2 regions of the Paenibacillus sp. V4I9 genome follow, and region 2 is predicted to be linked to the other one. Evidence: predicted binding sites of a transcription regulator. Region 2 holds the regulator's gene; the other holds the start of a gene.
What was found. Region 2 encodes Rex, which represses fermentation and respiration genes when NADH is low (regulators of the CRP and FNR family bind a similar motif). Its sites were predicted from a motif close to TTGTGAAATATTTCACAA; they were not measured.

Region 1 (3,745 bases), 3.1 Mb from region 2:
TCCTATGGAAAGCTCTAAAGTTAATGCTTACGAAGAATAGCTTTCCTACGGAAAGCTCTAAGGGGAGAAGAAACCGATGAAACGTTTAAAAGTCATTACGATCTTCGGAACAAGACCCGAAGCGATTAAGATGGCTCCGCTTATTTTGGAGCTGGAGAAGCATCCTGAACATATTGAGTCCCTTGTCTGTGTGACAGCTCAGCATCGACAAATGCTGGATCAGGTACTCGATATTTTCAAAATTAAACCGGATTTCGACTTGAACGTCATGAAAGACCGCCAAACGTTAAATGAGATTACGATGCGTGTATTGCAAGGTTTGGAGCCTGTCTTCCAAGAAGCTAAGCCTGACCTGATTCTCGTTCACGGCGATACATTGACGACATTCCTTGCAAGCTATGCGGCATTCATGCAGCAAATTCAAGTGGGACATGTAGAGGCAGGTCTTCGTACGTGGAACAAAATGTCCCCTTACCCGGAGGAAATGAACCGTCAATTAACGGGTGTGCTAGCGGATTTGCACTTTGCGCCAACTGGGCAATCGGCTGATAATCTGCGGAAAGAAAATAAATCTGAATCCCAGATTTATGTGACGGGGAATACGGTTACGGATGTGTTTAAATACACGGTACAGGAGAAATTTGATCATCCTGTTCTGGAATGGGCAGCGGGCCGCAAGCTGATCTTGATGACGGCGCATCGCCGTGAAGCGCAAGGTGAGCCTCATCGTCAAATCTTCCGTGCAGTGAAACGTATTGCAGATGAATTCGAAGACATTGCGATCGTTTATCCCGTACATCCAAGTCCTGCAGTCAAGGAACCCGCACATGAGATCCTGGGCAATCACCCACGCATCAAGCTGGTAGACCCATTTGACGTATTCGAGTTCCACAACTTCTATCCGCACGCCCATATGATCCTGACAGACTCTGGTGGTCTTCAAGAAGAAGCGCCGTCTTTTGGTGTGCCGGTTCTAGTTCTGCGGGATACGACAGAACGTCCTGAGGGTATCCAGGCAGGTACGCTTGAACTCGTTGGAACGGATGAGGAAGTGGTCTATGAGCGTGCTCGCGCGCTTCTAACCGATCCAGATTTATACAACAAAATGAGTCAAGCCGCCAACCCTTATGGGGATGGAAAATCGTCTGAACGCATCGTGCAAGCGATACTTTATCACTTCGGCAAGACCTCTGAGCGTCCGGAAGCATTCTAACCGTGACAAAATCATGACAAACGCTACAGCGTACAGTTCGACTGTTTGGTTTGGAAACTCGCAAACCCTAGAGCCGCAAGGCTCTGAGTGGTTTTGTAAGAAGTCACAAATGAAGTTCCGTCAATTGACAAACCTTGCATGGCTTCGATACAATGAATGAGGATTCGTAGCACTATGTCTACGAAGCGGGTTTTCCTATGTGGAAAACTCTCAGGAGGATGCGATGAAACGGCCAAATCCCAATGATAATCCGTGGCGGGCAGTAGCGTTAACTAGTGCAATTGGTATTGACCTCGTTGTTTGTTTAGGAGCCGGATATTTTCTCGGCGATTGGTTGAGTCACACACTAGGGGGACAGCTTTGGTTGTTAGGCGGATTTTTGCTCGGGCTTGTAACCGGAATCATTAGCATTTACTTCATGATAAAGCAGTACGGAGGGCTATGATGGATGACTTTTCAGCCACTCTGAAAACGGTTCAAAATGTATTTCTTTTCTTCTTATCCTTTTGTTTGGCTGCATGGGCGCTTCTTGTCGACTACAGGATTTACATTGCCGGTATTATGCTTGGTTCGATTGCGAGTATGATCAGCGCAAGGTTTTTAGCCTGGAAGATTAACAAGCTGGCAGCAGCTGCGATAGAGCAGACCGGGCGGAAGGTAACCCTAGGTTTTCTTACTAGGGCAGCAATCGCTGGGTTCGTAGGTTTGGTTGCCGTAAGGTATCCCGAACATGTTGCGTTATCTACAACGATCGTTGGATACTTTTTTGCTCAATTGGCAACACTCGTACTGGGTATTCTTTCTATTCGAAAGTCTAAGAAGTAATTCCACGATGTAACTTCAATGGATGAAAGGGGTGAAAATGGAAAACATGGAACATCACGCACCAGAATTTGAGTGGTTAGGTATTCACTTCGACGCATCTGCACTCATGATGATCGGAATTACCACCATTATCGTGCTTATCCTTGCAATCGCAGGGGCCAGCCGAGCATCGGTAACGAATCCTTCGAAATTGCAAAACTTTATGGAATGGACCATTGAGTTTGTAGAAGGCATTATTGGAAGCACGATTGGTTCGAAGCATGGCAAAGGCTTTATCGCGCTTGGTCTTACGCTCATTATGTACATCTTTATCGGCAACATGCTTGGCCTTCCGTTCTCGATCGTGACTGAAGATCATGTATCATGGTGGAAATCACCGACAGCAGATATCGCTGTAACAGGAGCGCTTACGGTTATCGTCATCTTGCTCAGTCATTATCTAGGGGTAACTCGTAATACGAAGCATTATTTCGCGCATTACTTTGAATTTAAAGGGGCTATGCTGATCCTTCATTTGATTGAAGTTGTATCGAAGCCGCTTACGCTCGCTTTCCGTCTTTACGGTAATATTTATGCAGGTGAAATTATGATATCTGTCATCATTGGGGCAGGCTGGTTTGGGATTGCGCCTCTCTTCGTATGGCAGGGCTTCAGTGTGTTCGTTGGTGCAATTCAAGCCTTCGTATTTACGATGCTAACAATGGTTTACATCTCGCAAACGTTGATTCACGAAGAAAAGCATTAAGAGTAAGACTTACCTCGGGAAGTCTCGAGTCACTTATACAAAAACAAACTTAAGAATTTGAGGGAGGATTTTATCAATGGGAGCAATAGCATTAGTAGCAGCAGGTATCGTATTCGGTTTAGGAGCACTAGGAGCAGGTATTGGTAACGGTTTGATCGTAGGTCGCGCTTTGGAAGGTATTTCCCGTCAACCAGAACTTCGTGGTACGCTTCAAACAACAATGTTTATCGGGGTAGGTCTAGTTGAGGCAATGCCGGTCGTTGCATTGGTTCTTGCGTTCATCTTTATGGGAAAAGCAGGCTAATAAATCGCTTGGCGCGGAAGGCAATAGCCTCCACGCCTTCGTTTTGCCCATGTTATCAGAAGGGAGTGACGTTACTTGCATATTGAATGGTCCACATTTTGGATTCAACTTATCGCGTTCTTAATTTTATATTTGTTGCTTTCTAAATTTGCGTTCGGTCCTCTGTTCGGCATGATGGAGAAACGCAGACAATTGGTTAAAGATCAAATTCAAACAGCAGAAACAAGCCGCAAGCAAGCTGAACTACTGTTAGAGGAACAAAAGCAAGAACTGCAAAAAACACGTAAGGAAGCTTACGAAATCATTGAGCAAGCGAAGCAAACGGGTTCCAAGCAAGCGGATGAAATTATTCGTGCTGCTGGAGCAGAGTCCGCTCGTCTCAAAGACGAAGCCCTTAAAGATATTGAAAATGAGAAGAACAAAGCGGTTGCCGCTCTTCGCAGCCAAGTTGGCGCGATGTCCGTTCTGATCGCATCCAAAATTATTGAAAAGCAAATCGACGAAAAGTCACAAGAACAACTGGTTGAGCATTACCTCAAAGAGGTAGGAGGCAACGTATGAGTGACATCGTCGTAGCGAAGCGTTATGCCAAAGCTCTGTTCGAAGTAGCGAAGGATAAAGGTATCATTTCCCAAGTTGAAGAAGAGTTGAAATCTGT
Region 2 (20,941 bases):
TGCAGCAAAACAATATGAATCGGTCTCAAAATAAATTCCCGATAGATCGTGAGTGAAATCGTATGAACAAACGAATATTAGAGCTGTTCCAAGAGTCCCCGGAAGCATACGTTTCCGGGGAGGAAATCAGCCGAAGACTTAACGTTAGCCGCACCGCGATCTGGAAGCATATCGAAGAGCTTCGAGCGGCAGGCTATGAATTTGAAGCAGCGCCTCGCAAAGGGTATCGATTGCTGAGCAAACCTAATTCATGGCAAGTGAACGAACTATTGAGCGGATTGAAAACCAAAGTGCTTGGTCAAAAGATTCATGTTTACGGGGAAGTTGAATCAACGCAGACAATTGCACACGCTCTCGTTGCCTCGGGAGCTCCTGAGGGCACGATTGTGCTGGCAGAGGCACAGACAGCAGGGAGAGGCAGAATGGGGCGTACGTGGCATTCTCCGGCTGGTAAAGGGATCTGGATGAGTCTCGTGTTAACGCCGCGTATTCCTGTTTTTTTCATGCCCCAATTAACGCTACTTAGTGCGGTAGCGCTATGTCGCTCTATCCAGAAAGTTTGCCAGGTAGACATCGGCATCAAGTGGCCTAATGATCTTCTAATTAAAGGCAAGAAGGTAAGCGGCATTTTGTTAGAAAGCAGTGGCGAAGATGAACGGCTCAAGTATGTGATTGCAGGGATTGGTATCAGTGTGAATTTGAAGACGGAGGATTACCCCGAGGAACTGCGGAATATTGCGACTTCACTAGCGATTGAATCGGGCGCTGACATCCCAAGAGAAAGTTTGGTACAAGCTTTTCTTTTAGAATTTGAAGATCTCTATGCACTTTATATGGAGAAAGGCTTCGCCCCAATCCGTTTGCTATGGGAAGCTCTCAGTGTAACTTTGAAGCGTCCAATCCGCACGCATACACCTGCAGGAGTCATTGAAGGAGTCGCTGACTCGTTGGATGATTCAGGTGCATTAACAGTAATAACGCAAGCCGGAGAGAAAATAAAGATCTATTCCGGAGATATTGAACTGAAGTAAAGGTATCAAATGGAAGCAACATTTGGTATAATAGCAAGACAAGGCGGTATCCTTAAAGGAACTGCACTTGCAGATTGACGATGGTAGTTTGTTACAATGGAATAGGACTTGAAACAAGATGTTGGATTCTGCTCTGAGCCTTATGGGACCGAGACAGAGGGATCATTGGATTCTTTCTGCATGCGATCCTTTTAGCTCTTAGCTAAAAGGTTTTTTATTTTATATGAGGAAGCTGGGATATCAATGGAACAACGTAAGCCGCTTACGACAGCTAAGATGAGAAAAATGAAGCAAGATGGAGTTCCCATTACCATGGTAACTGCTTATGATTATCCCTCAGCCCGCTTGGCGGAAGAGGCTGGCATTGATGTCATCCTTGTAGGTGATTCTCTGGGGAATGTAGTACTGGGCTACGATTCAACCCTGCCTGTCACACTGGATGATATGGTTTACCAGACGCGAGCGGCGGTGCGTGGAGCATCAAATACGTTTATTGTAGCGGATATGCCTTTCTTGACTTACCATGGAAGCTTGGACACGACATTTCGAGGTGTTGCTCGATTAATGCAAGAGGGTGGAGCAAAAGCGGTTAAGCTGGAAGGCGGAGCTGAGATTGCGGCAACCGTCAAAGCGATCACGGAGGCTGGTGTGCCGGTCGTCGGACATCTGGGTTTAACTCCGCAATCTGTTCATCAACTTGGTGGATTCCGCGTACAAGGACGAAGTTCCGAACAAGCAGAGAAATTGCTCAGTGATGCTAAAGCACTTGAGGAAGCGGGAGCTTTCGCGGTGGTCTTAGAACTGGTAACTGATGAGCTGGCCGAATGGATAACGAAGCAGCTATCGATTCCTACGATTGGAATTGGTTCTGGGGTTCATTGCGATGGCCAGGTGCTTGTTTATCACGATCTTCTCCAGTATGGTTCTGACAGTGCTGCCAGAAAGTTCGTAAAAGCGTACGCGAATATAGGGGAAACTATTCGTGCAGGTATTGGGGAGTATGTGAAAGAAGTGAAAGCAAGGGCATTCCCTGCGCCAGAGCATACGTTTCATATGGACAACGATGTTGTTGAATACTTATATGGCGTTAAGGAGAAGTGAGAGGCATGGAAGCGATCCAGACAATGGAAGTGATTCATTCAATTGCTGATTTGCGTTCTCGCATAAGAGACTATCGACGCAAGAACGACCAATCTGTTGGGTTTGTACCCACAATGGGCTATTTACACGAAGGTCATGCTAGTTTGCTACGCAAAGCACGTGCTCAAAGTGGACTTGTCGTGCTAAGTATATTTGTTAATCCGCTCCAGTTCGGTCCAGGTGAGGATTTCGAGCGATACCCGCGCAATACGGAGCGGGACTTGCAATTAGCCGAAACCGCGGGCGTTGATCTGGTGTTCATGCCATCTGTAAGCGAAATGTATCCGTCACCGACGCGCACTACGGTCAGTGTGACAGGTCTTACCTCCCGACTTTGCGGAGCGTCGCGCCCTGGACACTTTGATGGGGTCGCAACTGTTGTTAGCAAGTTGTTTCATATTGTGCAGCCCGATCAAGCCTTTTTTGGTTTAAAGGATGCCCAGCAGGTTGCTGTCATTGAGCAAATGGTGCAAGATCTCAATCTCGGCATCGAGATTGTTCCTTGTCCTATATTGCGTGAAGCAGACGGGCTGGCAATGAGCTCGCGTAACGTATATCTTTCTGAGGAAGAGCGTAAGAAAGCTTTAGTTTTGTCACAATCCTTAAAGAAAGCTAAGGCATTTGTGGAATCACATGCAACTTTCACCCCGCAGGAGCTTGAAAGCTTGGTCAGCCAACATATTGCGAATACACCTTTAGCCATCATTGACTATGTAGAGGTACTAGCTTATCCGACATTAGAACCTTTTGAAAATAGCCATTTTACCCCTTCTATTATCATTGCTTTAGCCGTGAAATTCGGCAAAACGCGTTTGATCGATAATTTAATTTTACAAGTAAGGAAGTGACCTTCATGTTTCGAACGATGATGAAAGCTAAAATCCACCGGGCAACCGTAACAGAAGCGAATTTGAATTATATCGGAAGTATTACGATTGATGAAGATTTGATCGATTTAGTTGGTATGCTGCCGAATGAGAAAGTGCAAATTGTGAACAACAACAATGGTGCACGTCTCGAAACTTATATTATTCCGGGGCCGCGCGGCACAGGTGTGATTTGTTTAAATGGGGCTGCAGCTAGGCTAGTTCAGACGGGTGATACGGTTATTATTATTTCTTATGCGATGATGACCGATGAAGAAGCGAAGAAGCATCAACCAACGATTGCCATTATGGGTGAAAATAATAAAGTTGCGCAGCTTCTCAAAGAAGAAGAGCATTCCACCATCCTTTAAGAGGGATCACTTCCATGCATGAAATCGGCTCTGTTTACAAAGAATGAGGATAAGCTTTCGAAGCAAAGGTGGGATGCCAAATGTTTAAGCATTTATTTTCCACAATGAACGAGGTTTTGGAAGAAATCCAAAAAGAATATCCGAATAGTGACGTGGAAAAAAAAGCTGAGCTCGACGAACAATTGCAGGTGTTGAAGACGATGAGCGATGAGTTCATCGAGGCGTGGCTGCTTTTTGAGGAGAAGTTGGGAAAGTTTTATGGGGCCGTACCAATGAGCACCCAAACCCTACATGATGAGCTGATGGAACTAGATGTGTCCGGGAAGCAGACGGATGAATTCATGCGGGGCCAGGGATTTTACAAACTTTATATGTACGATCAAGCGATCAAAGAATTCGAAATGCTGATTCAAAGGCAGCCGGATTTCTTGCTAGCTCGAGTGTATTTAGCGATGGGTCATTTGCGCAAAGGGGAGTTTGGAGAAGCGTATCAACACTTCAAGTTCCTTCTGCCCTTGACCGACAATACCAAGATGAAGGCCATTTCCTACAACGCAATGGGCTGCATACAAGTGCAAAATCAGAATATGGAAAAAGCCTTTGAATATTTTCAAAAAGCGTATCACACTGATCCTTCTTGCATGGAGCCGCTGATCAATTTGGACGAATCCTAAAACGGAAGCGGCTAACTGGGTATTCCCTTTTCCTAATAAGATTTGGTATGCTAGGAGAAGTGCAGGACGAAAGGATTGAAGATACACGTCATGAAATTTGCAGTTTTGGATTTTGAAACGACAGGAAGTCAGCCTGCGGATGAAATTATTCAGGTTGGACTCGTCATTATAGATCAATTTCAAATTACTCACAGGTATACTTCTCTGGTCAAACCAGGGATAAGTATACCTTCTTCGATTACAACACTTACAGGGATTACGGAAGATATGGTTGCGGATGCTCCCCCGCTTGACCAAGTCATGGCGGATATGTTTCCGCTCTTGTTTGATTGTGTTCTTGTGGCGCACCATGCGGCTTTTGATTTATCCTTTCTACAAAAAGGACTAACGAATACAGGATACCCGCCTTTCACAGGACGTGTGCTGGATACGATGGATTTGCTGCGCATCCTATTTCCATCTATTTCGAGTCTTCAGCTCAGCATGGTGGCCGGATTGTTCGGTATCGATCATGAAAGGCCACACCAAGCGGATAGTGATGCGGAAGTAACGGCAGCCATATGGATTATTTGTATGGAACGATTGCTGGGTCTGCCGCTTCTTACGATTCAACGCTTGCAGCATATTTTCGAAAACGGCAACAGTGATTTAGGTTGGTTCCTCGATGAAATATGCATCTACAAAGAGTCTATCACCAGTGTGGATATGGATACGAATCGATATTTCCGTCAATTTACGATCAATGTCACCGATTGGGGCGATGAGGATGATACGCGCAAAGACTCCGATGCGGATGGTTTAGGTTCTTCTTTTACAGAGTTCCATCAAGGTTTAAAAACAGCCTTACGGGATAAATTCGAGATCTTTGAAGACCGTGAATCCCAAGAGCAGATGATTCGTGAAGTTGAAAAGTCACTCGAGCATGATCAGCATCTGATGATTGAAGCAGGGACAGGAACAGGGAAGTCGCTAGGGTATTTGATACCATCCATTTATTATGGCATCAAGTATGAGAAGAAAGTGATCGTCTCTACGCACACGATTAATCTACAAGAACAGCTCCGTGAGCGGGACATTCCACTCTTAAAGGAGATTTTCCCTATCCCTTTCAAAGCTGCTGTGCTCAAAGGCAGAAGTCATTACTTATGCTTGCGTAAATTCGAGACAAAGCTAACATCACGTGATTACGAGAATGGCAAGGAAGATCCGATAACGGCAGCGCAGATGGTTGTATGGCTTAGTGAAACGGAGCATGGTGATGAAGAGGAGCTGCATTTTGGAAATAAGGGTGCGCAGTTCTGGTATTCAGTTGCAAGCGACACAGATTCTTGTTTGAATCGCATGTGCCCTTGGTATAAGAAATGCTTCTATCACCGCGCTCGGAATGATGCCAATACGGCCGATGTGATCATCACGAACCATTCCCTCCTCTTCACGGATATGAAGGCTGAAAACCGCCTTCTACCGTCTTACAAGCACCTTGTCATTGATGAGGCTCATCACTTCGAAGAAGTGGCAAGTAAGCATCTTGGTATTGAGCTGCATTCTTCAGCATTTTATCATTCGTTGATTTGGCTATATAAAGATAATCGCAGTGGCCAATTACCAATGCTGCGGTTTCGATTGCAGAAATCGGATGAGCAGCAGGAACGCACGGCCTCTTGGAGTCAAACCATTGACGGGCTCTATCCCAAAATCGTGCAAATCAAAGAGGATTGGGATCGGCTCAGCGAAGCGCTCTATGAACTGTTATCCTCAAGGAGCGATCCTTCGCAATCGGAAAACTCACAGTTCGTGCTGCGGATGAAGCCCGAAACACTTCCGCCCGAATGGCGAGAGCTTCTGATTATGGAAGACAATATTTATTTGAATGCGAATGATTTACTCCGCACACTTGATAAATTGTTAAATGAAGTGAAGGATATGCAGGAAGTTTTCGGGGTCCAAGGATTAGTCACCGATTTGAATGGCACGGTAAAGGAACTGTACAATCATCGGGATGCCCTGCACTTTTTTATGAAAATGGCCGATGAGGGTTATGTATATTGGATGGAAGCGGGCACCTATGCCAAATCGAAATCGCTGCAGCTTGTATCAGTACCTACCGATGTAAGTGGGCTGTTGCAGCAGCATTTCTTTGAGACCAAAGACAGTATTATCCTGACCTCCGCGACTTTATCTGTTAATAAATCTTTTCAATATTCAGCGGATCAATTAGGGTTAGTTATCCCTGAGGACGAAGAATCGGGCAAGCTGAAAACCGTTCAATTGCCATCTCCATTTAATTACAGAGAGCAAGCTCTCGTCGTAATTCCTCGGGACTTCCCGACGATCAAAGGTGCCGGTGATCCTGTTTTTATCAACGCACTTATTGGGTCACTTAGTGATGTTGCGAGAATTACCAAAGGACGTATGTTGATTTTGTGTACTTCGAATCGCATGCTTAAGCAAATTTATGCCGGCATGAAGGATCTCTTGAAGCCACATGGGATTACCGTGCTCGGGCAGGGGGTTGACAGCGGTAATCGGAGTAAACTGACCCGGATGTTCCAAGATAACAAAATGTGCGTCCTACTGGGCACCAGCTCGTTCTGGGAGGGTGTCGATATTCCAGGAGATGCCCTTAGCTGTCTAGCTATTATCAGATTGCCGTTTCAACCGCCCAATCATCCACTTGTTGAAGCTAAGTGTGAAAATATTAAGAAACGCAACGAGAATCCATTTATGAAATTTTCTGTGCCGCAGGCTGTCATTCGATTTAAGCAGGGCTTTGGCCGACTTGTCAGACGTGCATCCGATAAAGGCATCGTAATCATCTATGATACTCGTGTCATTGATACGTATTATGGCAAGCACTTCCTTTATTCATTGCCTGGTCCGAAGATTGAGCATATGACGACCGAGCAAATGTTACCTAGGATTGAAGAGTGGATGGGGGAGGCGTAGAGTTGAAAACACAAAAAATATCGGAAGCTGTCGTCCGGAGGCTGCCCATTTATTTACGCTTTCTGAATGAACTTGCAATGAAAAATGTTTCGACGGTATCTTCGCAGGATTTGGGTCAAAAGCTCGATCTGAATCCGGCACAGATTCGCAAGGATTTGGCTTATTTCGGGGAATTCGGTAAAAAGGGAATCGGCTACGACATTGCTTACTTAATTGAGAAGATCAGACAGATCCTGAAGTTGGATCGCCATATTCAAGTTGCTCTTGTTGGAGCAGGTAACTTAGGTCGCGCTTTATGCAATTATAATACTTATTTACGGAATGATATGAAAATTGTCGCAGTATTTGATGCATTGCCAAGTAAGGCAGGGGAATCGATCAACAATCTAATCGTTCAACCGATGCATGAGATGAAGAATGTTTTATCTGAATTAGGCGTTCGCATCGGCATCATTACGGTTCCTGCGAACGAAGCTCAAAATGTAGCCAATCAATTCATTGAATGCGGAATCGAAGCGATATTGAATTTTGCTCCAGTCATTATTAGGGTTCCTCCCGAAGTGCGCGTGCATCATGCAGATTTTACAACAGAATTGCAAAGTTTAGCTTATTATTTGGATTAGAAAAAGGCACGACCCAAAGCTTGGGTCGTGCCTTTTTATTTTTAGAAAATGAATCTGAATAGAACAAAATAGATCGAGAATGCAAGCACGATGCTGATTGGGATTGTAATAATCCAAGTGATCAACATGCGGCCAACCGTGCCCCATTGAACCTCATGGAAGCGCATGACACTGCCTGTTCCGATAATCGCGGAGGAAATAACATGGGTCGTTGACAATGGTTTACCCAAATGAGTAGAGAATTGAATAACGAGTGATGACGTTAAGTCCGAGGCAAAGCCATTGATCGGCTCGATTTTAACAATCTTACCGGAAACGGTTTTAATAATTCGCCATCCACCGATGGATGTTCCAAGTCCCATGGCCAGAGCGGCAGCAATTTTCACCCATACGGGTACTTCCAGGTCTGTTTGAACACCGGCTGCGACTAAACCAAATACGATAATTCCCATTGCTTTTTGTGCATCGTTTCCACCATGGGAGTATGAAAGTAATCCCGCGGATAAAATTTGCAAGGTACGGAATATGCGATTTAGTTTCGATCTTGAAGTGTTCCCAGACCATATAACGATGTACTTGATCAAGATCATAATTAGGTAACCTAGGGCGAAAGCAATAATGGGCGATAAAACCAAAATGATAATAATTTGAGTAAAACCATTCCAATTCACCGCAGAGACCCCAGCTCCAGCAATAACAGCTCCAGCAAGAGAACCAAGGAGTGTATGCGAAGAAGATGAAGGAATCGCCAGATACCAGGTCAACAAGTTCCAAATGATGGCCGCAAGTAAGGCAGCGATGACGATTTCAACGCCGTTTTCAATTTTGGCTGGGTTAGCAATGCTGCCTCCAACGGTTTTGGCAACCTTAGAGGAAACCATGGCTCCGACAAAGTTGAGAGTGGCGGCCATGGCGATGGCTACACGTGGACTTAATGCACGTGTGGAAATGGAAGTTGCAATCGCATTAGCCGTGTCGTGAAATCCATTAATGAAATCAAAAAGTAAAGCAAGCACAACGATAACGATTAAATAAGTTAACATGATTTCCTCCTAAGAGTTTTCCATTTGGAAAACTTTCTTCGTAGACATAGGACACGAATGTGCCTTATGAATAGCGAAGTACAACGCTATCAAGGATATTGGCTACATCTTCACAAGCATCCGTTGTTTCTTCCAAACGCTCATAAATTTCTTTTAGTTTAAAATCTTCGTACACATCTTTACGTGTGATGAAAATTTGGCGAATCCCTTCGCGCATCAAACGGTCTCCGTCATTCTCAAGGGAATTAATAGCAACCGTATGCTCGGGGATTTGCATGTATTTTTTCTTCGCCAGAAGCTTGAATGCATCCAGCATATGTTGGCAAGAGTCTACAATGACAGCCGAAAACTCTTTCATATAAGAATCTGTATGGGATACAGCAAGATAGTCGAAACGAGCAATTGTAGCTTCAATACCGTCTGTTACATCATCCACTTTGGAGGCTAGAACCATAATGTCTTCACGATCAATCGGTGTAATAAATACTTTGTTTAAACCTTTAAAAATTTCGTGAGTAATGGAATCGCCTGCATGCTCTAAATCGTTAATCGCTTTTACATACTCAATAGGCGGTTTATCACCCATCATGGCTGTGCGAAATAGTTGAGCAGTTTGCAATGCGTTTTCTGCAGCACGGATGAGAAGTTGCAAGAAATCGACTTCGTTCTTTTTCGTGAATAACGTTGTCATATAATCCTCCTATATTTTACTATATGTACTAGTTTTTGATCGAATATATAAGATAAACAGACCAAATGGTAGAAAAAACTCACAAAGTTAAAAGTATCATAACAATTGCATCGAAAGCAACGAAAATTCCGTGACATTTAACAATTTCTTAACATCACTTGGCTTCCTTGATTTTACAAGCCCGAAGATGTAAAGTTTAAAAAGCAATGTCTTTAATAGAATGAGCATAGAGAGGGATTTTTAGTATGAAAAAAACATTAATTACGAACGGTATTTTTATTTCAAATAATGAAGCAAAATCGTCTATAAAGGGCTGTATGGTTATTGAGGGCAGCCAGATTACATACATCGGTGAGGAAATACCTGAACCCCGAGAAAATTATGACGAAGTGATTGACGGCACGAACAAGCTTTATATGCCGGGTCTTGTGAATACGCATGGTCACGCAGCGATGTCGCTTTTACGTGGATACGGTGACGATCTTGCACTCCAAATATGGTTAGAAGAGAAAATGTGGCCGATGGAAGCCAAATTCAGCGCCCAAGATGTGAAGTGGGGGACACAGTTAACGATTCTAGAGATGGTTAAAGGTGGTACGACAACTTTTGTGGATATGTATGACCATATGAACGAAGTTGCTAAAGCCGTTGAAGAGTCAGGTATGCGCGGTGTTTTGACCCGAGGAATTATAGGTCTTTGTCCACCGGAAGTACAAGATGCTAAATTGAAAGAAGCCACCGAGTTTGCTAAAAACTGGCATGGCGGTGCGAATGGAAGAATCACGACCATGATGTCTCCACATGCACCCTATACATGTCCACCGGAGTATATAGAACGGATTGTTCAAGTGGCCCATGATTTAAACTTACCTATCCATACCCACATGTCAGAAACCAGTCGTGAAGTTCAAGGAAATGTTGATCAATACGGTTTAAGACCCGTTGCTCATCTAGAAAAGCATGGCGTGTTCAGCAGACCGACGCTTATTGCGCATGGTGTACATCTCACAGATGAAGAAATCAGTATCCTTAAGCAATATGATGTTCGTATTTCCCACAACCCAGGAAGCAATCTGAAGCTTGCTAGTGGTGTTGCCCGAGTTCCTGAACTTCTTCGTTCTGGCGTGAAGGTTTCGCTTGGAACGGATGGAGCGGCATCCAATAATAACTTGGATATGTTCGAAGAAATGAGACTCGCCGCGTTGATTCACAAAGGTGTTTCTGGCGATCCTCTAGCTGTGCCTGCTGCAGAGGCGCTTCTTATGGGAACGAAAATGGGTGCAGAATCCATCTGGTTAGACAATGTAGGCTTACTGCAGGCTGGTATGAAGGCAGACTTCATCGCACTGGATATCGACCAACCTCATTTCCTCCCGAAAACGGACTTCGTGTCCCATATTGTTTACTCTGCATGTGCAAAAGATGTAGTGGATGTGTGTGTAGACGGAAATTGGATTGTCCGCAAGGGTGAATGTTTAACACTTGATGAAGAAAAAATTAAGCGTGAGTTTGAACAATGCTTTGATAAGCTCATCGGCTAAGTGAATGCCTTTTAAGTTGGTCTGGGGAGGTGAGCGGCGTTCATGAATGCAAAGCGAACAAGGATCATAACATTCGGTGTATTTATTATTTTGACACTTGGTGTAGTGCTTAGCCGCTTTTATTTAAACGTTCAGAATGAGCACTGGGACGATAAGCGCAAAGCGGTAGAAACAGCGTATGAGAAAAGTATTATGACGAAAGCAACCAAGGTGGATTTCTTCTATGGAGATGAGCCGCTTCAAATCGTTTATGGGGAAGACAAGCTGGGTCAAGGCGTTATCGTTTGGGTTTCAGACAAAGATATACATGCTGAGATGACTTCTGAATCGTTCACTGAAACGCAAGTACGAGACACGGTGCTTAAAAAAGCTCCAGAGATTGAAATAGAACGTGTGCTGCCTGGCAAGCTTGGTAACGAATATGTCTGGGAAGTCTTCTATAAAAAGAAAGAAAACAGCGGTACACGCTATTTCTATGATTATTACAATTTCAAGGATGGACACTATATAGATACGTACCGACTCAGCCTGCATTAGGCTGAGTTTTGTTGTTTCCACTCATTTCATAAAGCTAATGTATGTATCAAGTGATATACTCATCGTATAGCAATTGAAGCAATAAAATACGTATAGAAAGGGGGACGTTGACTGATGAAGCTGCGTCTCTTACCTGTCGTCATGAGTGTTATTATCTCTGCTGGAGTTTTATTCGGTGGTTGGTTCGCTTATACAAGTTTAGCTATGGAGAATCCATTATCTGATATCATTGGCAAGGTTCCCGGTGTGGCAAGCTCAACGATGAAACTGGACAATAACCAAGTTGATATAGAAGTTAAACTAAACCCAGACGCCAATTTAAGAAATGTTGTCGAACGTATTCATAAGGATGGTGCATCCATTATCGGTAAGCGTTCTGTGAATATCGATGTGAAGAGCAACCCGTCTGAGAAACTGGATCAGTGGTGGTCTAAAGCATTATTTGAGGTAGCACAAGCGATGGAAACGAAGCATTATGCAGATATTCCAACAACTCTTCAGAAATATGCTGAGGGTGTTCCAAATATGAAAGTAGACAGTGAAATGGACCAAACTTATGTATATATTCGTTTGACAGATGGTGATGCCACTAAATTCATCATGCTACCTAGAACATCCCAGATAGGAGTGTGGCCGAATGAGTAAAATATATAAAGAAATTGGGATTGGATTTATACCGGTTCTTCTGATCTTTTTAGCTTTTCTAGGTGTGAATGTGATACCTATCTTGTTTGTTAGTGTATTGGGTGTTTCCTTGTTTTACATGATTAAAGGCCGCGGCGGTGCTGGGATATCTGCTGGTGGTGATCGTAAAAGCAAGAATCGTACACCTTCATATTTGACGTTTGATGAGATTGGTGGACAAGATCGCGCTAAGAAAGAATTGATGGAAGCTCTTGATTTTCTAATCAAGCATGAAGAAATTAAGAAATTAGGAATTCGTCCGCTCAAAGGGATTCTGCTTACTGGCCCTCCTGGAACAGGTAAAACGTTAATGGCTAAAGCTGCCGCACACTATACGAATTCTGTTTATATGGCAGCGTCAGGTAGTGAATTTGTTGAAATGTATGTCGGTGTCGGTGCAAGTCGTGTACGTGATCTTTTTAAGGAAGCTCGAACACGCGCTGTTAAAGAAGGCAAAGACAATGCGATTATTTTTATTGATGAGATTGATGTTATTGGCGGTAAACGGGATGGCGGTCAACATCGTGAGTACGATCAGACGCTGAACCAGCTATTAACTGAAATGGATGGCATTCATACGAATGATGCTCCCCGTATTTTGATCATTGCAGCAACGAACCGTAAAGAAATTCTTGACAGTGCATTATTGCGTCCAGGACGATTCGACCGTCACATTGAAGTGGACTTACCGGATAAGAAAGGTCGTTTGTCCATTCTCGATATTCATGTAAAAAATAAACCGCTGGCTCAAGGCGTTTCTTTGGATATGATCGCTGATCAAACCTTTGGTTTCTCTGGCGCACAGCTAGAGGGCGTTCTAAATGAAGCCGCCATTTATGCCATGCGAGAAGATAAATTGGCTATCGAACAGCACCATCTAGCTTCCGCCATTGATAAAGTGATGATGGGGGAAAGAACGGATAAAGAAACGGCGCAAGAGGAAAAAGAGCGCGTCGCTTATCACGAATTGGGTCACGCTATTGTTGCTGAAATTGTACGTCCTGGCTCTGTTTCTCAGGTTACTGTTAGTCCGCGGGGGAAAGCGCTCGGATATGTGCGTCATAATCCACCGAAAGATCATTATTTATACACCAAGGATTATATTGAGCAGCAAATCATGATTGCTCTCGGTGGCGCCGCGGCTGAAGAAATCTTCTATGGTGGACGCAGTACAGGTTCGCGTAACGATTTTGAGCAGTCACTTTCCATGGTTCGTAATATGATGGATTCCGGACTTACTTCCCTCGGGATCATTGACCGTGATATGGTGACGAAGGATCAGCTCATGAAAGAGAATACGATCATCCTTGATGCGCTCATGATTCGCACGAAGGAGCTGTTAGAGCAGCAGCATAGTGTATTCGAACATTCCTTTGCGATTTTGATGAAAGAAGAAGTTCTTTCTGGTGACACGTTCCGCAAGCTGTTTGATGCTTCTGTTTCGAAAAGTGCATAAGTTGACCGTTGGCCCCTGAGCCAGCGGTTTTTTCGTGTTGCTGATGGAATTTGCGTTATCCATCTTTGGTGAGTCAGAACTGATCGGAAAAAGAGGGAGCGGGTATGATTTTTTATGCCCATTAACTAACTGTGGATAAGTTGAGCTACTCCCCCATACGAACAGGAATTGTGTCAAAGCTGAGATAATCTCGCGAATGTTTTGTGTATACTAATGAAATTGGAGAACAAAAATTGTATGATATGATTGAGTTTTCAAGACGAGGTTGGATAGAGAATTCATTGAGAATGTGAATAATAAGAAGTAGGTAAAGGACGCAGCGTGAGAGAAGGAGAAACATGGTATGGTATTCAAAACAATTGGTGTAATCGGCGGAGGAACGATGGGACAGGGGATTGCTGAAATGCTCGCTGCCCGCGGTTTGGACGTATTACTCGTTGAAAAAACAACAGATAAGCTGGAACGCGCAATTGAACAGATTACGGTCAGCTTAGATAAGCAAATAGAACGGTGGTCATTGACAGAAGCGGAGAAAAAGCTGATTTTAGCCAAAATCAGAAAAGCCGATTCACTGCAAGATATGGCTGCTTGCGATATGGTTATAGAGACAATTTCAGAAGACTTGAATGCTAAAAAGCATGTATTTTTCCAACTGAATCAAATTTGTTCACCAGCCATTATTTTAGCAACGAATACATCCACTCTTAGCGTGACGGAGATTGCGGCAGTTACCACGAATCCCGAACGCGTGATTGGACTTCATTTTTTGCATCCCGTGGCGAAAATTGATCTCGTCGAAATTATCCGAGCGATGAAAACCTCGGACGAAACCTTCAAACAAACCCGCCATTTCGTGGACGAGCTTATTTTAAAGAAAAGTATTAAAGTCACGGAGTCGCCTGGCTTCATTACAACAAGGCTTATTTGTACATTGATCAATGAAGCGCTGCACACACTGTCCGAAGGAGTAGCTTCCGCTGAGGATATCGATAACGCCATGCGGATCGGCTATGATTTCAAATATGGTCCACTGGAAATGTGTGACCGATTCGGGTTAGATTCCGTACATGCGGCGCTTGAAGGCATGTTTCGCGATTATGGAGACATGAAATACCGTCCGTCCTTCCTATTGAAACAAATGGTACGAGCGGGTCATCTAGGAGTCAAAACCGGAGAAGGCTTTTTCCGTTATGATAAGGATGGTGACCGTTTGTGAATATTCTCGTTATAAATGCAGGGAGCTCTTCGCTTAAATATCAACTCTTCCAAATGGAAAATGAAGCTGTTCTCGCCAAGGGTAAGGTAGAGCGAATCGGGATGGAAACGGCGATATTGACGCATGAACCGACGGGGAAAGCCGAAGTTCATGAGGTTAGAGAAATTCTCGAACATACGACAGCCATTCGCAAGGTGCTGGAGTTGCTTGTGCACTCTGAACACGGCGTGCTGGTGTCCACGTCGGATATCGACGCCGTCGGCCATCGAGTCGTTCACGGCGGCGAATCCTTCAAGAACTCCGTCCTCGTTAATGACGAGGTGAAGAAGGAGATCAAGCGGCTCTTCGATTTGGCGCCGCTCCACAATCCGGCGCATATGCTCGGCATATCAGCGGTGGAGGCGAACATGCCCGGCGTGCCGCAGGCCGTCGTCTTCGACACCGCCTTCCATCAGTCGATGCCGGCGCATGCCTACCTATACCCGGTACCGATGGCCTTGTACCGGAAGCACAAGGTGCGCCGCTATGGCTTCCACGGCACCTCGCACAACTACGTAAGTGAACGTGCCGCAGCCTTCCTAGGCCGCCCGCTGGAGCAGCTGAAGCTCGTTACCTGTCACATCGGTAACGGAGCTTCCTGCGCCGCCGTGATGGGCGGCAAGTCCGTGGATACGAGCATGGGGATGACCCCGCTCGAAGGGCTGATGATGGGCACGCGCAGCGGCGATCTCGATCCGGCTATCGTACCCTATGCGATGGGCAAGGAGGATTTGACGCTTGGCGAGATCAGCTCCATGCTGAATAAGCACAGCGGGCTGCAGGCGATCTCGGGGATCTCCAGCGATATGCGGGAGATCGTGGAAGCACTGGAGGCGGGCGATAAGAATGCCGCGCTTGCTTTTGAGATGTATGAGTATCGGCTGCGCAAATACATAGGCGCTTACGCCGCGTCGATGAGTGGCGTCGATGCGATTGTTTTTACAGCTGGCGTCGGAGAAAATTCCGAGCTGCTTCGCAAAACGGTCTGCGAACGCCTGACATTCCTCGGTGTGGAATTCGATGAAGAAGCGAACCGCCAAGGGAGAGGCCTGGAGCGACGGATTACGAAGCAAGGCTCCAAAGTGGAAGTGCTTGTGATCCCAACGAATGAGGAGTGGGTGATTGCTCGAGATACTTATGGACTTATCCAATCACAAACCGTCTGATTTTGAACAGCCTTGATAGAGGTTTTCTCATGGAAATAGTGTACAATAAAGAAGTGTTTGGTAGGCCGAGGTTTGGAATTTTATTGAATATAATGACTTTAAGGAGGTTAAAAAGGGAATGAAATGTACGATAAACGAAGTTAAACATCATGTCGGCGAGTCGGTCACCATTGGCTGTTGGCTAAACAAGAAACGTTCAAGTGGTAAAATTCAGTTTTTACAACTAAGAGACGGTTCCGGATATATACAAGGTGTCGTAGTCAAAAGTGATGTAGGAGAAGAAGTTTGGGAAGCCGCTTCTAAGCTTACGCAGGAAAGCTCACTTTACATAACAGGAAAAGTGAAAGAGGATACAAGGAGTAAAGGCGGCTATGAGCTTGATGTCCTAGGTATTGAAATCATTCAAGTGACGGAAGAATATCCGATAACACCGAAAGAACATGGCGTTGATTTCTTGATGGATAACCGCCACTTGTGGATTCGGAGTCCGCGCCAACGTGCGGTTCTCGTAATTCGCGCTCAAATTATTCAAGCCGTACAGCAATTTTTCAATGAGCGTGGCTTCCATTTAGTCGATCCACCGATTCTAACCCCTTCCTCGTGCGAAGGAACAACGAATTTATTTCACACCAAATACTTTGATGAGGATGCCTTCCTTACACAAAGCGGACAGCTCTATATGGAAGCAGCCGCGATGGCACTTGGACGTGTGTACTCTTTCGGCCCTACATTCCGTGCAGAGAAGTCCAAAACACGCAGACATCTTATCGAGTTCTGGATGATTGAGCCGGAAATGGCTTTTGTCGATCATGTCGAGAACCTGGAAGTACAGGAGCAATTTGTTTCTTATATCGTTCAAACCGTGCTCAAAAATTGTGCAACAGAGCTGGAAACCTTAGAGAGAGACACAACGAAGTTGGAGAAAATTCAAGGCAGCTTCCCGCGAATTACGTATGATGAGGCTGTAGACTATTTACAAAAGAACGGTCATGAATTCGAATGGGGCGAGGATTTCGGTGCTCCGCATGAAACAGCGATTGCTGCTCAATATGAAACACCGGTTTTCATTACGCATTGGCCGACAGAAATTAAAGCGTTCTATATGAAGCCTGATCCTAGCCGTCCGGAAGTCGTGCTTTGTGCCGATATGATTGCGCCTGAGGGGTATGGAGAAATCATTGGAGGCAGCCAAAGGATTGATGATCCCGAGCTAATGGAGCAGCGCTTCCAGGAGCATGAGCTGTCAAAAGAAGCTTATCAATGGTACCTTGATCTTCGGAAATATGGCACCGTGCCGCACTCCGGTTTCGGGCTTGGACTTGAACGTACGGTTGCTTGGATTTGTGGTTTGGATCACGTGCGCGAAACGATTCCATTTCCTCGTCTCTTATATCGTCTGTACCCGTAAAAGGGTTTATCGACCATCGGTAGAAAGGGGATCGGATAAGTAATGCAATCTAGTACACAGCAGCAGATAGAAGCTGTCCTTGTAGCCGGCTTTCTGGAAGGGAATGTCGGAGTCCCAAGCCTTCTTCTAAAAAATTACCGCGCCCTTCAGTTGAGCGAAATTGAAGTCATGACACTGATTCATTTGATATCATTTCTGGAAAAAGAAAACAACGATTTTCCAACCACGGATGAGATTCAATTCCGTATGTCGGCTTCACCAGATTTGGTCATTGCCAGCTTGCAGAAATTGATTCATGAGCAGTTCATCGCGATCGATGAGGATACAGCAGAAATAACGGGGATACGCAGTGAGCGATACAATCTTACGCCGTTATACCAAAAATTAGCCAAACGGGTGGCCGAGCAGCAGATGGCAGAGTTAAGCACGATCCGTGCATCCATTCCGTCTGATGAGAGTGCCAAAAATATTTATTCAACATTTGAAAAAGAATTTGCACGTCCGTTAACTCCGATGGAGCTGGAAACAATCAGCGGTTGGTTGGATAAGGATATGTACAAAGAAGAGCTCATTATGACGGCTCTCAAAGAAGCTGTATTTGCAGGTAAAGTACACTTCCGATACATTGACCGGATATTACTGGAATGGAGCCGCAATCGAGTTGCGACTGTGGACCAAGCAAAGGAATATTCGCAACGATTCAGGCAATCCAGATAATTAGAAAAACGTCCTCATCTTCTCACAGTTCTCAACTGGAGAAAATGGGACGTTTTTTCATTGGGGCTGCCAGTTTTTGTAATGCTTTTTAGCCAGACTAAATAAAAGTGTGTTCAGACCAAAGGTTAAGAGATAGACAGGAAACGAGTAGATAAGCTCCCAACCATAATATTGAAACACCGAAAAGGTGACAGCAAGAGCTTCAAAGCCAACAGAGGCAATCGACCAAACCAGGATATGTATAAACTGAAAAGGAGCACGAATTGGATACTTGTCATAGAAATACACATAGAAATAGCCAACTAGAGGAAAAGGAATCGTGTAAAGCATAAAATCGAACAAATCATAGTTTGAGGTATCCATAATATCATACACATTATAAGGGTATGAGGAAGATAAGATATTATCGACGGCTCGTCCCAAATAGGAGTTGAATATCATAATGAGCAATGCGATGGGAAGTGGAATTCGCTTAGGAAGCATGCAATATATCAGGATCAAAGCGATCATAATAATCGTAGCAAAGCCTTCGTTTGCGTCAAAATGAATCGGTGGAATTAAGATCATACAGGTTGTTTGTCCCTACCTTTCAACCAACGAAGTACGTACATGAGTCCCACAGTAGAAACGATAAAAGTTAGCCACACTATTAAAGACCACCAAAATTTCCAGTGCACGACATATACATACCCGGCAAGCTCCATAATTATATGCATGCTAGCTAATATTAGGGTATAAACACTAGTGAGAATCACGCGCTGCCCCTTACGGCTCATTTTTAAATAAAAGTGCAGAAACCAAATCATGGACATAGGGAATAATAATAAATAATAGAACATGGTATCCCAGAATATTTGGTAAGTGCGATAAGGTACAATCAGCTGTAAATTCCTTACTACAATTTCAGAAAAATCTTCCCCGAATAGTGAGACCCAAAACCAATAAACAAAGACCTCAAAAAGATTCATGTTTTTTTTAATATACACATAAGAGATGAATAGAAGTAAAAATAAACTAGTATTAATGACTGAGAACATAGGCGTATTTGTATTCCTTTGCAAACGGATTTAACAAGTAAAAGTAGTTTTACCCATCCTGAGTGATTCTATGAGACAAAAAAAGTCAGAACATCGCCCATTTGGGCAAGGACCTGACTTTTTGACTTTTTTATTCAAATAAAGCTATTCATTGCCTTTATGCAGCAAGTGCGAGCGGTATACATATTCGAAAAGGAACTCGAATGCTTCGAGATGGCGCTTAGCTTCAAAAGCATTTGCTCCCCAAGCATAAATGCCATGCTTACGAAGCACGATACCTGGAATTCTCGGAACAATCGCACCTTCCACCAGCTCGGCGATACGAGGGATTTCAGCATAATTGGGTAAAATGGGAATATCGATTTGAGCTTCTTCATCCCAAATATTGAAAGCCTTAATAAGTTCAACACCGTCTACGGGTATGCTTTTACGTTCCCAATACAGTTCAGAGATCAAATTATTGAATATCGTATGTACATGAAAAATGGCGCCTGCGCCTGTTAAGCGGTAGATTTCACTATGAATCAAGGTTTCTGCCGATGGCTTCAGGCTTGTAGCTTCCGTCGGTTGGCCTTTCTCATTAACGAGTAGAAAATCCTCAGGTGTTTGCACGGATTTATCTCTACCGCTTGATGTAATAGCGAAAGTGAATGCGTCAGGCTCGAAGCCGCCCACACGAACAGACAAATTGCCGCTTGTTGCAGGAAACCATCCTCTGGCCGCTAAATTAGCTTTAATATCACGCAAATCAGCGAATGCACGCTGCTTCTCTTCCAGTAAAATACTCATACTACAGGTTCAGCCTCCAATTGCTTCATAATATCAAAGAAAGTATCGAATGGGTGATACGGATAGTCTAGCTGCTTACACATATCGATGAGATGAGAGCGAGCAAAGATCGTATCAACCAGCTTAGCGCCTTCGAAATCCGTAATACTATCACCGATAATAATTCGCTCATATCGATTAGCGTCATAAGAGCGGATAATGCTTGTTTTGCACATCCCACAGTCTGTTGCACAATGCTCGTCACATCGGTTTGGCCACAAAATCTCAATGGTGTTTCCTTTAAAAGTACTGGCATTGCAGTAGATATGTTCACTTGGGATTGCAAAGGGCTTCAGCAGTGGATAGATAAAAAAATCAATGCCGCCGCTCGTAATCAAAAGCTTAATATTCTGTTCTTTGCAATAATCTACGAATTCTTTGAATCCATCACGAATCACTGCGTTGTTGATCGCATATTCGACAATCTCATCCTTACGGGAAGTAGGGAGGAGGGCGAACATCTCACCAACACCTTGACGTATGGATATACTTTTGTCCAAAATTCGGTCTACGATAGCTTCCCAACCAGCTGGGTTGAAATGCTTCATGATGGCAACGATGTTATCGTTCACGGTAATGGTACCGTCAAAGTCGCAAAAAATAATGCGTTCCTTACTCATTCGGGAGTCCCCCATGTGTCAATAGCTGATTGTAACTCTGGATGTGTTTGGGTGTAGTCTTGAAGTGTAATTCCTTGCATAGTTGCGTCAATTGCCTGACGGAAGGCTTGCCCGCCCGCGATCGTACCGAGTGGATGTCCATGAATGCCTCCACCTGCATTGACGATGACATCCTTGCCGAAATCACGCAGAATAAGCGGTACAAGTCCAGGGTGAATGCCTGCGGAAGGGACCGGAAAGCTTGAAGCTAGTTTCAATTGTACATCGGCAGGAGCGTTATAGGTGTAATCTTTTCGTAAATCATCAG

Region 1: a site for Rex is predicted at 1,305-1,322, ahead of QFZ81_RS34465 (AtpZ/AtpI family protein). Genes of this name have one in related genera too.

Annotation. Positions count from the first base shown of each region.
Region 1 is NZ_JAUSZE010000001.1:7,474,371-7,478,115, forward strand. It holds gene wecB (non-hydrolyzing UDP-N-acetylglucosamine 2-epimerase) at 77-1,213, shown strand; gene QFZ81_RS34465 (AtpZ/AtpI family protein) at 1,437-1,658, shown strand; gene QFZ81_RS34470 (ATP synthase subunit I) at 1,655-2,038, shown strand; gene atpB (F0F1 ATP synthase subunit A) at 2,076-2,783, shown strand; gene atpE (F0F1 ATP synthase subunit C) at 2,860-3,087, shown strand; gene atpF (F0F1 ATP synthase subunit B) at 3,163-3,648, shown strand; gene QFZ81_RS34490 (F0F1 ATP synthase subunit delta) at 3,645-3,745, shown strand, end outside.
Region 2 is NZ_JAUSZE010000001.1:4,394,429-4,415,369, reverse strand. It holds gene QFZ81_RS20700 (biotin--[acetyl-CoA-carboxylase] ligase) at 63-1,031, shown strand; gene panB (3-methyl-2-oxobutanoate hydroxymethyltransferase) at 1,275-2,132, shown strand; gene panC (pantoate--beta-alanine ligase) at 2,156-3,019, shown strand; gene panD (aspartate 1-decarboxylase) at 3,025-3,408, shown strand; gene QFZ81_RS20680 (tetratricopeptide repeat protein) at 3,489-4,082, shown strand; gene dinG (ATP-dependent DNA helicase DinG) at 4,173-7,028, shown strand; gene QFZ81_RS20670 (redox-sensing transcriptional repressor Rex) at 7,031-7,651, shown strand; gene QFZ81_RS20665 (inorganic phosphate transporter) at 7,693-8,694, opposite strand; gene QFZ81_RS20660 (DUF47 domain-containing protein) at 8,759-9,385, opposite strand; gene QFZ81_RS20655 (amidohydrolase) at 9,631-10,926, shown strand; gene QFZ81_RS20650 (cell wall elongation regulator TseB-like domain-containing protein) at 10,969-11,463, shown strand; gene QFZ81_RS20645 (hypothetical protein) at 11,578-12,108, shown strand; gene QFZ81_RS20640 (AAA family ATPase) at 12,101-13,603, shown strand; gene QFZ81_RS20635 (3-hydroxyacyl-CoA dehydrogenase family protein) at 13,947-14,819, shown strand; gene QFZ81_RS20630 (acetate/propionate family kinase) at 14,816-16,024, shown strand; gene asnS (asparagine--tRNA ligase) at 16,143-17,432, shown strand; gene QFZ81_RS20620 (DnaD domain protein) at 17,475-18,149, shown strand; gene QFZ81_RS20615 (hypothetical protein) at 18,207-18,716, opposite strand; gene mtnB (methylthioribulose 1-phosphate dehydratase) at 19,331-19,975, opposite strand; gene QFZ81_RS20605 (2-hydroxy-3-keto-5-methylthiopentenyl-1-phosphate phosphatase) at 19,972-20,634, opposite strand; gene QFZ81_RS20600 (2,3-diketo-5-methylthiopentyl-1-phosphate enolase) at 20,631-20,941, opposite strand, start outside.